Regions from separate parts of the Oceanobacter sp. 4_MG-2023 genome, predicted to be linked through region 2. Evidence: predicted binding sites of a transcription regulator. Region 2 holds the regulator's gene; each other region holds the start of a gene.

Region 1 (4,233 bases), on a different contig from region 2:
AGTCGCATGATCTTGCTCACCGCGGCAGCCATTTCCGGCGTCACACCCGGTGCAATACGTGCCAGCATCGCGGTTGAGGCTTGTTCACTCAACAACCAGTTACGGAAATCCCCTACCGTCAAATGCGCGATCGGCGCAAAGGCCAAGGCATCATGCCGGTCAATAATCAGTCGGGATATCTCATCGGCTTCGTAAGGAATCACCAGTTCATTCAGGAAAGTTTTGAGCGGCACATCAGCCAACGCCAATTGTGCAGCGACCCGTTCCTGCTCATCCAGAGCAGCCACACCCGCCAGGCAATCCCCAGAACGCAACGGTGATGCTTTTGCCAGCAAGCTTTTCAGGTCATTAAATTGCCAGCTTTTCTGGCCAAGTGAAATCTGATAACTCATATCGACGGGCCTTTGCCAAAGATAATGGATTCCAGCGCCGGGTTGCTGTCGCTCTTGTCAGTACCACCGGAATCCGTTGTACATTCCCAAAGGGATAAACAGAAAGCGCCCGGAACAAGCCGGGCGTACAAGTCGGATGTAACGGACGCTTCCGTCATGCAGACTGACGAATCAGCCTTCGTGCTTATCAAACGCGTCGTTCTCGTGCTTGATCAGGGCGTACATAAAACCAACAAAGGTTACGACAGCCAAACCACACAGAAAAGCCACAACGCCAGGTTGGTCTGCGAAGGTAAAGTAAGCGCCTACGCCTTCCCAGCTATCAATCGGTGAAGTATCCATAATGTATTCCTCTTTACTAACAGCAAGTTAAGACAAGCGGGGCAGCAGCGCCCCGCCCGTTTGAGAATCAAGCGGTCGATCAGCTACCCAGCACACCATTCGCAGGCAGACCAGCGGCATCCGCAGGAACAGTACCTTCAATGATGTCGCGGGAAGGCACACGCTCTGGGTAAGGAATGGCTGGAATTTCAACCAGATCCAGACCTGCAGCTTCTGCCTTGGCAGGAACACGCAGCATGTTCATTTTCTTCAACAGCAAGGAGATGCCATAGCCAGGTACAAAACCAGTGACACACATAACCACGGCGCCCAACAGCTGACCGAAGAAAGTAATGTCTGGAGCACCTTCTGGAACACTTGGGTAACCGGAGGCGAAGACACCAACCAGAACCACACCCAGGAAGCCACACCAGCCGTGTACCGCTACCGCGCCAACTGCGTCATCGATACCGCACTTCTCAACGAACTTGCCAACGATTGGCATGGAAATACCACCAACAACCGCCAAGAAGAAGGTCAGTCCCGGATAGTAAAGATCCAGACCGGCCGCAACAGTAATGATGCCAGCCAGGCCACCGGACATGGTCATGAACGGCTCACGAGAAGACAGATAAGCACCAATCACGCCACCGGCAAAACCCATCAGTGTGTTGAATGCAAAAGCAGACAAGTTGGTTGGGTTACCGTAAATAGTTGTCCAGCCAGTTTCACCACCGTTAAAGATGATGCAGCCACCCAGGAAGCCAAAGAAGCCGACAATAATCATCATCAGACCAATCAACGCCATTGGCAGGTTGTGAGGCACAATGGCCATCGCCTTGCCGTCGACGAATTTGCCCAAACGAGGCCCCAGATTGATCAGCACACCCAGCGCAAAGAAACCGGCGATGGCGTGAACCACACCTGATGCACCCACATCGTGGTAGCCCAGATCCAGCAGCAACCAGCCATCAGGATGCCATCCCCAGGCACCGGCCAGAATCCAGACACCAGAACCCACCACAATGGTCAGAATCAGGTACGCACTCATGCGAATACGCTCGATCACCGCACCCGACAGAATGGAACCGGTTGTGGCACCAAACATGGCGAAAGCAGCCCAGAAGATACCAGTGCCCATATCAGAGACATCAGGACCCATACTGGCAGCCCATGGCAGGGCACCAGAAGCATCAATAGGAATCAGACCACCAGGGAATGCGTTATAGATCCACCAGCCGAAGAAGTAGAAAGTAGGCACAACAACGGCCAAAGTCAGAATATTTTTCATACCGGATGCCAACGCGTTTTTGACGCGCGACGCACCAATTTCATACGCAAGGAAACCGGCGTGGATCATGAACATGATGGCAGTACACCACCAATAGAACACCTCGACATTCATCGCCTGATGCATTTCGAAAGCCGCTTTAAAGGCTTCCAATTCTTCTGGAGTCATGGGATTTCCCCTCTCTGATTGAGTAAGTTTTTAGCTAAACCAATTCAGACTGGTCAGGGTCGTACTGGGTACGGGAATACTGACCAGACAAAAATATTCTCAGAGGGAATATTGCATGGCCGGTGCCAAGCCTGTCGCAAGTTCAAATATTCAGACAATGACAGATTTGTCCGCTTTAGAATGGGTAGATAGAGGTATAAGCTTGCAATCAATGTCCACATTGCCAACACCTGTTTGGCCTGGCATTGAGATCGAGACCGATTTTGTTTGCCAACACAATCGGCGCATGGTGTTGCGCGCACCAAAAACAGGCAAAAACCTCCCGAAAACGCCCTGCGACAGAGCAACGCCTATTTTTCTGCCCAGCAGTCACAAGTACTCAGGATAAGGTCACGCCAAATCAGGGAAACAACAGAAATTCCAGCCGTTGTTACCCATGTGTAAAGACTCCGTCTCATGCTTGGTAGATAATACTTTCGTATCACACCCTGCACTCCACCGTCCGCCAGGAGATTCTTCATGTTAAGACGCACCAAAATTGTGGCCACCCTTGGGCCCGCTACCAACACCGATGAAAAAATCGAACAACTGATCGAAGCGGGCGCTGATGTATTCCGTCTCAATTTCTCCCATGGTGACGCTGACGATCACCGCGACCGTGCCGCCATGGTGCGACGAGCAGCCAAAAAACTGGGACGTCACGTCGCCATCCTGGGTGATCTGCAAGGCCCGAAAATCCGCATATCCCGTTTTGCTGAACAAAAAGTCCATCTGGATGTTGGCCAATCCTTTGTACTGGACGCCACTCTCGACCGTGACGCCGGTAATAAAGAACAGGTCGGCATCGACTATAAAGCACTGATCGAAGATGCCCACGTGGGCGATATCCTGCTGCTGGATGATGGCCGTGTTGAACTGGAAGTCACCGAAACCTTTCCTTCAAAGCTGAACACCCGTGTTCGTATTGGTGGCTGGTTGTCGAACAACAAGGGCATCAACCGACTGGGGGGTGGCCTGTCCGCCAAAGCCCTGACCGACAAGGACAAGGTTGACATCAAGCTGGCTTCAGAACTGCTGGTCGATTACCTCGCCGTTTCTTTCCCCCGTGACGAACACGACATGATCGAAGCTCGCGAGCTACTGACGGCCGCAGGTGGTCATGCCGGGCTGGTCTCCAAGATTGAACGGGCAGAATGTGTTGCCGACGATGCCGTACTGGATGGCATTATTCGCGCTTCCGATGCCGTTATGGTGGCTCGTGGCGACCTGGCCGTAGAAATCGGTGATGCCGAACTGGTCGGCGTACAGAAAAAAATCATCTCCCGCTCCCGTCAGCTGAACAAGCCGGTGATCACGGCGACCCAGATGATGGAATCCATGATCGACAGCCCAATGCCAACCCGCGCTGAAGTCTCTGACGTTGCCAACGCCGTTCTCGACTACACCGATGCCGTTATGCTGTCAGCCGAAACTGCTGCCGGTGACTACCCGGTTGAAGCCGTTGCCGCCATGACCCGCATTATTATGGGAGCTGAGCGTCACCCATTGGCCAAACGTTCCAAGCATCGTCTGTATGAAGACATGCACAGCATCGAAGAGACCATCGCACTGTCGGCCATGTATGCCGCCAATCACCTGGTTGGCGTGACCGCAATTATCTCGCTGACCGAAACCGGTGCAACACCACGCCTGATGTCGCGACTGCGTTCAGCCCTGCCGATCTTTGCCTTCTGTCGCCGGGAAGATACCCAATCCCGGGTGGCACTGTATCGTGGTGTGCAAACCGTGCCATTCTACGCCGACCAGCTGGAACCGGATGCCATCAACCCCTCTGCCATCGCCATCCTGAAAGAATCGGGTGAAATCAGCAGCGGCGATTACGTTGTGATTACCCGGGGTGATTATCTCAACGCCCAGGGCGGCACCAACACCATGAAAATTGTGCGTGTAGACTGACCCAGACACCGGCCGGGTACTCTCTCCGGCCGGGTGTTTTCCATCCCTCCTGATCCCACTCCTGATCCCACTCCTGACCCCAACCCTGTAACACTGTCATGGCAC
Region 2 (4,233 bases):
CCAGCAACAGGTCAGCAGCGACAAACCGATCACCAGAGCGACGGCCAAACGTATTGATTTTTACGCCGACCGCAAGGAAATTGCCTTCAAGGGAGACGCCGCCTTGCGTCAGGAAAACAACCTATTCAGTGGCGAATTGATCCGTTATGACATTGAACAGGAAACCGTCTCAGCCAGTGGCTCAGAAACATCCGGCAGTGGCACTGGCGGCGCTGACGACAACCAGCGTATTCAAGTGATTATCCAACCCCAGCCCAACACGGACGTACAACCATGAAAACGCTCAAGGCTGAACATCTAGCCAAAAGCTATAACGGCCGCGAAGTCGTCAAGGACGTTTCCCTGGCGGTCAGCAGCGGACAGATTGTCGGCTTGCTGGGCCCTAACGGCGCAGGTAAAACCACTTGTTTCTATATGATTGTCAACTTGGTACAGGCCGACAAGGGGCGTGTCAGTATCGATGACGACGATATCAGCCATCTGCCCATGCACGGCCGCGCCCAGAAAGGCATTGGCTACTTGCCACAAGAAGCGTCGATCTTCCGCAAACTCAGCGTCGAAGACAATATCATGGCCATCATGGAAACCCGGTCAGACCTGAACAAACCCCAACGTCAGCAACAGCTGGAACAGCTACTGGATGAATTTCACATTCAGCACATTCGTACCAGCCTCGGCATGGCCCTGTCTGGTGGCGAACGACGACGGGTCGAAATAGCCCGCGCCCTGGCCGCCGAACCCTCCTTTATTTTGCTGGATGAACCCTTTGCCGGTGTTGATCCGATCTCGGTCGCTGACATTATGGATATCATTCGTCAACTCAAGGCACGTGGCATCGGCGTACTGATTACTGACCACAACGTCCGCGAAACTCTCGCAATTTGTGAAAAAGCCTATATCGTAGGCGGTGGACACATAATTGCCGAAGGCAGCGCTGATGATGTACTCGCCAACGAACAGGTTCGGGCTATCTACCTTGGTCATGACTTCCATCTTTGAATCTTATCGGCTTGCAGGGCTATGATGCCCAGCGCTGTTTCATTCGCCACCATGAAAAGCATTCCCTGTCTCACAGGCTGGCGTATAATGCACAGACCATGCCGACAACCGATGAATAATAACGCTGTATGAAAGCATCGCTTCAGTTAAAAATGGGTCAGCAGCTGACCATGACCCCTCAGCTGCAACAGGCAATTCGACTGCTGCAATTGTCTACCCTCGATCTGCAACAGGAAATCCAGGAAGCCCTGGACTCCAACCCCATGCTGGAATTCGAAGAGTCCGAGCACGACGACTTTCCGGATGCACAGCAAACCAATGCAGATCAGGAAAGGGAAGTCACCGCAACAGCGGCCACGACCGATGCCGACACCCAGGAACTGGGTGAGCAATGGTCTGATGACAAGATGCCAGATGATCTGCCAGTCGATAGCAACTGGGATGATACGTTCCAGACCACGGCCGGGGTTTCCTCAGGCTCTGGCCCGGTTGGCGATGACGACTTTGATTATGACTCCCGTCATGCCACCACAGACGACCTGCAAGATCATCTTGAATGGCAGCTGAACCTGACTCCCATGAGTGACACCGATCGCGAGATCGCCACCATGCTGATCGACGGGGTTGATGACGATGGCTATCTGCACACCACCATCGACGACATACTCGGTTCAATTGACCCGGAACTGGGTGTTGAAGAAGATGAAATCCAGGCCGTCCTCAAACGCTTGCAACAGTTTGACCCCGCCGGTGTTTTTGCCCGCGACCTGCGTGAATGCCTGATTCTTCAGCTCAACCAGCTACCTGCCGAAACACCCTGGCTGGCAGAAGCCAAATTGGTGATCGGCGACTACATCGCCCTGCTGGGCAGTAAAGATTACCCCACCCTGATGCGCAAAACCCGGCTCAAGGAAGAAGACCTCAAAGCCGTCCTGCGTCTGGTTAAAGAACTCAACCCCAAGCCGGGCGCTGATATCAGCTCCGAGCAGTCAGAATACGTCGTACCGGACGTGATTGTTCGTAATATCCGTGATGAATGGCGTGTTGAGCTTAACCCGGATATCGCCCCCAAGCTGCGCGTCAACTCCGACTACGCCTCACTGGTGCGACGTTCCGACAGCAGTGCCGACAACGCCTTCCTCAAAGACCATTTGCAAGAAGCGCGCTGGTTTATCAAAAGCCTGCAAAGCCGCAACGAAACCCTGCTGAAAGTCGCCACCAAAATTGTCGAGTACCAAATCGACTTCTTTGAACAGGGTGAAGAAGCCATGAAACCTCTGGTATTGCATGATATTGCCGATGCCGTTGGTATGCATGAATCAACCATTTCACGGGTCACTACGCAAAAATTCATGCACACTCCTCGTGGTATTTTCGAGCTGAAGTATTTCTTCTCCAGCCACGTCAGTACTGACGCCGGTGGCGAATGTTCATCCACCGCCATTCGCGCCATGATCAAAAAACTGATCAGCGAAGAAAATCCGCGTAAACCCCTGAGTGATAACAAAATTGCCATTGTGCTGGGCGACAAGGGCATTCAGGTTGCACGCCGCACGGTGGCCAAATACCGTGAAGCCATGATGATTCCGCCTTCCAATGAGCGGAAACAATTGATCTGATCGATAGCGTCGATCTCTGTTCGATACAAGCGAGCGATAAGGAGCCGTTTATGAGCATCAATATCAGTGGACACCATGTTGAAGTGACCGAAGCCATGGAAGCATACGTCAAGGAAAAACTGGTTCGTCTTGAGCGTCATGTCGACCCGATTACTTCTGGCCAGATCACACTGACCCTGGAAAAAGGCCGACAACAGGCAGAAGCCACCCTGCATGCCAGTGGTGCTGACTTTCACGCCACCTCAACTCACGACGATATGTATGCCGCCATTGATCTGCTGGCCGACAAACTGGACCGTCAACTCCTGAAACACAAAGAAAAACTGATTGCCCGACAGCACGGGCAAGGTTGACCTATGAGCATTGCGATTGCCGATATTCTACTGCCAGAATGCACCCGTACCGACGTCGCCATTACCAGCAAAAAAAAATTGCTGGAGTTTCTTGCCGGACTGATTGCCGAAAAAGTTGACGGCAGCAGTTCGGACGAAGTGTTTGAACGCCTGCTTGGACGTGAACGTCTGGGCAGTACTGGCATTGGTGAAGGCATCGCAATCCCCCATTGTCGTTTACGGCAATGCGAACAAGCCGTCGGCGTGTTACTTCACTTGCAAGAGGCCATCGATTTTGATGCCATTGACCATCAACCGGTTGACCTCGTATTTGCTTTATTAGTCCCTGAAGAAGCAACGGACGATCATCTGCAAATTCTCGCCACACTGGCGCAAAATTTCAGTCAGAATGATTACCGTCAGCAATTGCGTAGTGCCAGCAGCGATCAGGAACTGTACCAACGAGCGTTGGCCAACCACTAACCAGACCAATACGGAGACCGCATCATGCGCCTGGTTGTGATCAGTGGCCGCTCTGGCTCAGGCAAGTCCAGCGCTTTGGCCGTGCTCGAAGATCTCGGTTTTTATTGCATCGACAACCTGCCGGTTGATCTGTTGCCCGCACTGGCGGATTTACCCTACAGCGCCGAAAAACGCGCCAATGTCGCTGTCAGTGTCGATGTGCGTAATTTGCCCGACGCCATGGAACAGCTGACCCAGGTACTGACCTGCTTACCCGGACAGTATCGCCAGGTCGATATTGTATTTCTGGATGCCACCGAAGAAGTCCTGCTACAACGCTTCAGCTCCACCCGTCGCAAACACCCCCTCACCAATGACAATATCTCATTGGCAGAAGCCATCGAGCGCGAAACCGAATTGCTCGAACCTGTTGCCAACCTGGCTGACTTGACGCTGGATACCACCCGCATGTCAGTCCATGAGCTGCGCAGCCTGATCAAGATGCGAGTAGCCGAGAAAGTCACCCCGGATATGGCCATTCTGTTCCAGTCCTTTGGCTTCAAGCAGGGGATTCCTCTGGATGCCGATTTTGTATTTGATGTCCGCAACCTGCCCAACCCCTACTGGCAACATGAATTACGTCCTCTGACCGGACAGGATCAGGCGATTATCGATTTTTTATCCAGCCAGCCGGAAGTCACCGAACTGTTTGATGACATCCGTACTTACCTGTTGCGCTGGTTACCCCGTTTTGCCGAAAATAACCGCAGCTACCTGACCATTGCCATTGGCTGCACTGGCGGTCAACATCGCTCAGTGTA
Region 3 (4,233 bases), on a different contig from region 2:
CGCCGTCCAGTGCGGTGTTGACGAATTTGAAAAGGACTCGTCATTTCGCTGCATTCGTCGCCTTGCCCTGAACAACGGCAACACTCGCGCAGAGTCGTGCAGGATTAAATAGATGTCCCCTTTACCTTTGATCTCTTTGGACTAACACTTCGCTCTGTTTTTTATTGGCTTCTGCGAGGTAACACCCATGGCACACGAACAACCCAATAACCCCCTGCATGGACTGACGCTGGAAAACATACTCAAGCGTCTGGTTGAGCATTATGGCTGGAGTGGATTGGCGCAGGAGATCAATATCAATTGTTTCAAAAGTGATCCGTCGATCAAGTCATCGCTAAAATTCTTGCGTAAAACCGAATGGGCCAGAAGTAAGGTCGAAGCACTGTATCTGTCTACTTTCTGATGTATTTGGACAGCGTGGTGAGGGTTTGGTGTTGGCGCTTGAAACCGCGCTCAGATAACAGCCGCTACGGTGCCCACCGGCAGGTATTGGTAGGTGTAGGTATTGTCGGTTTGTTTCCCCGGATTAATACAAGCCTGCCAGTACAGGCCGACACTGCAACTCGCAGGGGTTACTGGGCAAAGTATTCGAGAGCAACCTGATAACCCAGCGTTCCCATACCCGCAATCACAGCGTCGGCCCGCAAGGAGACGTAGGAGTGATGACGGAAGGCTTCACGCTTATGGACGTTGGAGATATGCACTTCGACCACTGCCGCTTCAAAGGTGTTCAGCGCATCGAGGATAGCAACCGAGGTATGGGTATAGGCCGCTGGGTTGATAATAATCCCCTGAGCCTGATCGCGCGCTTCATGGATGCGATCGATGATCTCACCTTCGTGATTGCTCTGGAAAAACTTGATGGTCAGGCCCAACCCAGCACCCCGCTGACGCATCTTGTTTTCAACATCTTGCAGGGTTTCGTTGCCATAGATCTCTGGTTCACGCTTGCCCAGCAGGTTCAGGTTTGGGCCGTTTAATACGTAAATAGTTTTGTTCATTGGTTGATTCCATCGTAGGCCACGGGCCGTTGTTGCTGATTGGTGGAGGTGGAGTTTAGCGGATATCCGGGCGGCGGCGCAGCCTGGTTGTGCCAGATACCTGCATCGGGTTGTTTTTCAAACTGCTGCCATAACACCGGGAACCGGCGATACCGGACAGTCGATGTGTAATAAACGGGAGCCGTGTTGCACAGGTTTTATGGTTTGTCGTTTATTTATAGCGTGTGCATCTTGTTGCTCACTCTATATTTACTGCATTGACCGCTTGATTTATTGCACCAATATGATGCTATTTGGTACTTGGTTGACCTAAAAGAAGGCGGCTATTGGGTGCGGTGAGCGGTAATCCGGTCGTTTTTGGGGTGAAATCCGAGTAGAAATATTTTTTTCCTCATAGGAATCATCAGTTTGGCAATCCATGGCCCGGAACTTGCCTTTCCTCTCAGGAATAATAATTCCCTTGCAGGGATTAAGTACTGTCTACACGAACGGAGAAACAAATGGCTAATTCATGGCGTATCGCCGCACTGGCGGAAAAACACCGAGCCCTGGGATCAAACCTGGAAGACTGGAACGGTCTGCCTACAGCATGGACCTACAGTAACAGCGGTTACACTCTGGCCGACGAGCACGAAGCAATCCGTACCAAAGCGGGCTTGATGGATGTATCGGGTCTGAAGAAAGTGCACTATGTTGGTCCACATGCGGAAAGCCTGCTGGAGTGGGCGACCACTCGTGACATCTCCAAACTCTATCCTGGTAAAGCGGTTTACGCTTGTATGCTGAACGAAGCAGGCAAGTTTATCGATGACTGCGTTATTTATCGTATGGGCCCCAACTCCTTTATGGTGGTGCATGGTACTGGTACCGGTTACGAACGCCTGACCCAGGCTGCGCTCGGCAAACAGGTCGCAGTGTTGTTCGATGACGATATGCACGATTTGTCCTTGCAGGGCCCTGCTGCGGTGGATTTCCTCGCCGAGCATGTTCCTGGCATCCGTGATCTGCCTTATTTCCACCATACTCACGCCCGCCTGTTTGGTTGCCCGGTAACGATTTCACGTACTGGCTATACTGGTGAACGTGGTTACGAGATCTTCTGCAAAGCTGCTGACGCTGCCACGATCTGGGACAACGTGCTGGAACAGGGTAAGGAATTTGGCATTATCCCTTGCTCCTTTACCGCCCTCGACTGGCTGCGTACCGAAAGCTATCTGCTGTTTTTTCCGTTTGATAACTCCGAGATGTACCCGTTCGAAAACGAACCTGCGGGCGACACTCTGTGGGAACTGGGTCTGGACTTCACCGTATCCAAGGACAAAACTGCATTCTGTGGTGCCTACGAACACTTCCGCCTGAAGGGCAAAGAGCGTTTCAGCATCTTTGGCGTATTGCTGGAAGGCAAGGAAGCTGCTGCTGAAGGCGACGAACTTTGGGCTGACGGCAAAAAAGTCGGAGTTATCACCTGTGCCATGTACTCGCGCCTGACTGACCGCTCCATGGCCATTGCTCGTCTTGAAGTGCCTTACGCCAAACAGGGCGCACCGCTCCAGGTCAAAGGCAGCCTTGACGTATCGGCCATTGCCCATACTCTGCCGTTTGATGATCCAGAGAAGAAAAAGCGTGTAGCGAAGGGCTGATCAAGCCTTCCGGGCTGAAGCTATGACAGACGTGTGATCGACACCTGAAGAAAAGGGCTTGTTTCCTGGAAACAAGCCCTTTTTTATTGGTGTTATTGTGTTGCTGCGGTTTGTGGCAGCCGCCCTAGAGCAGCAATAACAGCGCCGTTGTAAGGGTGAAAAATGACGCCACCGTTGCCACCAACAAGCCACTGGAACAGAAGTTGCGCATACCGTAATGACTGCCAACCATCGGAAACAGCGCCGCCATGGGCAAGGCAGCATAAACAATGGTGAGGGTTTGCAATGTCGGGTCAAAGTCGGGCCACAGTATCAATACCAACATCACCGCCAGTGGATGAACCAGCAGCTTGATGGTGCTGAGCAAGCTGATATCACGGAGGTTGCCGCGCAAGGTATTGCCAACCAGTGAGCCACCAATCACCAGCAGGGCAATGGCGGCAGCGGCGTTACCTAACAGGGTCAAGGTGCGCAGGGCCGGATTCGGGAGAGACCAGCCTGCCACAGAAACCAGCAAACCCGCGGCGATGGCGATAATAATCGGATTTTTGATCAGCCGTTGAATAATACCCGCCAGTACCGTGATGATCGACAACGCCTGTTGCTGGTCTTCCTTGCTTCTGCCCAGCTCCACCATAATCAGTACCGCCGGCAGAATAACGATGTTTTCGACCATCACAGCGAAAGCAAAGGTATGGCCCCATTCCTCTCCAAAGGCCTGTACGACCACCGGGTAGCCGATAAAGATGCTGTTGGGCATGGAACAGCCCAGTGCCTTGATTGCGCTGGTGGACAGGTTGTTTCCGAGCATGCCGCGAAATACGATCAGTGCAACGATCTGGGCCAGCAAGGCCCCTGCTGCATACACACCGAGGAAATCCCAGGCCTGAATCTGGCTGAAGTCCAATTGCGATACGGTGGCAAAGGTCAACGCCGGAATCAGGCAATACAGTACCAGCCTGGATAATACCGGCAGCATGTCCTTGGGGATAAAACGACTGTGTACCAGGTAAAAGCCCAAGCCAATAACAGCAAAAATAGGAATAATAATCGAGACAGTAGACAACATGGGAAAGGCGTCCTGGGTAAGGGGCTGCGTAGTAGCGCTCGGCACTCAGATCAGATGACCGATGTTGTGGGTCAATGATCAACCGGGTAATAAGATTACCGGGCAAAACGCTATCACGTCAGGGCAGCAGGGTGATAATTCAATCTTGTGTGTGGTGATTCAATGATTGGTAAGGGCGTTGACTGCGACAAGGGCGGTCTGGTCACGATAGTATCTTGTCTCGCTCACTGACTGAGAGCTTATCAAAGTAAGGAATATCGCATGTGGATGGGTTTTGAGCCTGGCTTTTGGCTGCTGGCGGTCATTGCAGTGTTGATTACCGGGATTTCCAAGTCCGGTTTTGCCGGTGGGGTTGGCGTGGTCGCCGTCCCCCTGATGACCATTTATATCGACCCCCGTCAGGCCGCGGCCATTATGTTGCCGCTGTTGTTACTGATGGATTTTTTCAGTGTGCGTTTCTGGTGGGGTAAACAGAACCTGCAGGAACTGCGGCGTTTGCTGGTACCGGCGGCCCTGGGGTTGG

The links. Region 2 encodes sigma-54, which starts transcription at its own class of promoters, with help from an activator protein. Its sites were predicted from a motif close to TGGCACNNNNNTTGCTNT; they were not measured.
Region 1: a site for sigma-54 is predicted at 2,283-2,300, ahead of Q8W24_RS07995 (ammonium transporter). Genes of this name have one in related genera too.
Region 3: a site for sigma-54 is predicted at 1,421-1,438, ahead of Q8W24_RS00835 (aminomethyltransferase family protein). Genes of this name have one in related genera too.

Annotation. Positions count from the first base shown of each region.
Region 1 covers NZ_JAUYVV010000008.1:86,223-90,455, reverse strand. Annotated here, with positions in the region: gene Q8W24_RS08005 (ethanolamine ammonia-lyase subunit EutB) at 1-392, opposite strand, end outside; gene Q8W24_RS08000 (hypothetical protein) at 564-734, opposite strand; gene Q8W24_RS07995 (ammonium transporter) at 814-2,172, opposite strand; gene pyk (pyruvate kinase) at 2,692-4,128, shown strand.
Region 2 covers NZ_JAUYVV010000010.1:76,926-81,158, forward strand. Annotated here, with positions in the region: gene lptA (lipopolysaccharide transport periplasmic protein LptA) at 1-277, shown strand, start outside; gene lptB (LPS export ABC transporter ATP-binding protein) at 274-999, shown strand; gene Q8W24_RS09285 (RNA polymerase factor sigma-54) at 1,128-2,618, shown strand; gene hpf (ribosome hibernation-promoting factor, HPF/YfiA family) at 2,669-2,971, shown strand; gene ptsN (PTS IIA-like nitrogen regulatory protein PtsN) at 2,975-3,433, shown strand; gene rapZ (RNase adapter RapZ) at 3,458-4,233, shown strand, end outside.
Region 3 covers NZ_JAUYVV010000001.1:179,376-183,608, reverse strand. Annotated here, with positions in the region: gene Q8W24_RS00845 (VF530 family protein) at 188-403, shown strand; gene aroQ (type II 3-dehydroquinate dehydratase) at 573-1,001, opposite strand; gene Q8W24_RS00835 (aminomethyltransferase family protein) at 1,502-2,641, shown strand; gene Q8W24_RS00830 (AEC family transporter) at 2,766-3,710, opposite strand; gene Q8W24_RS00825 (sulfite exporter TauE/SafE family protein) at 3,972-4,233, shown strand, end outside.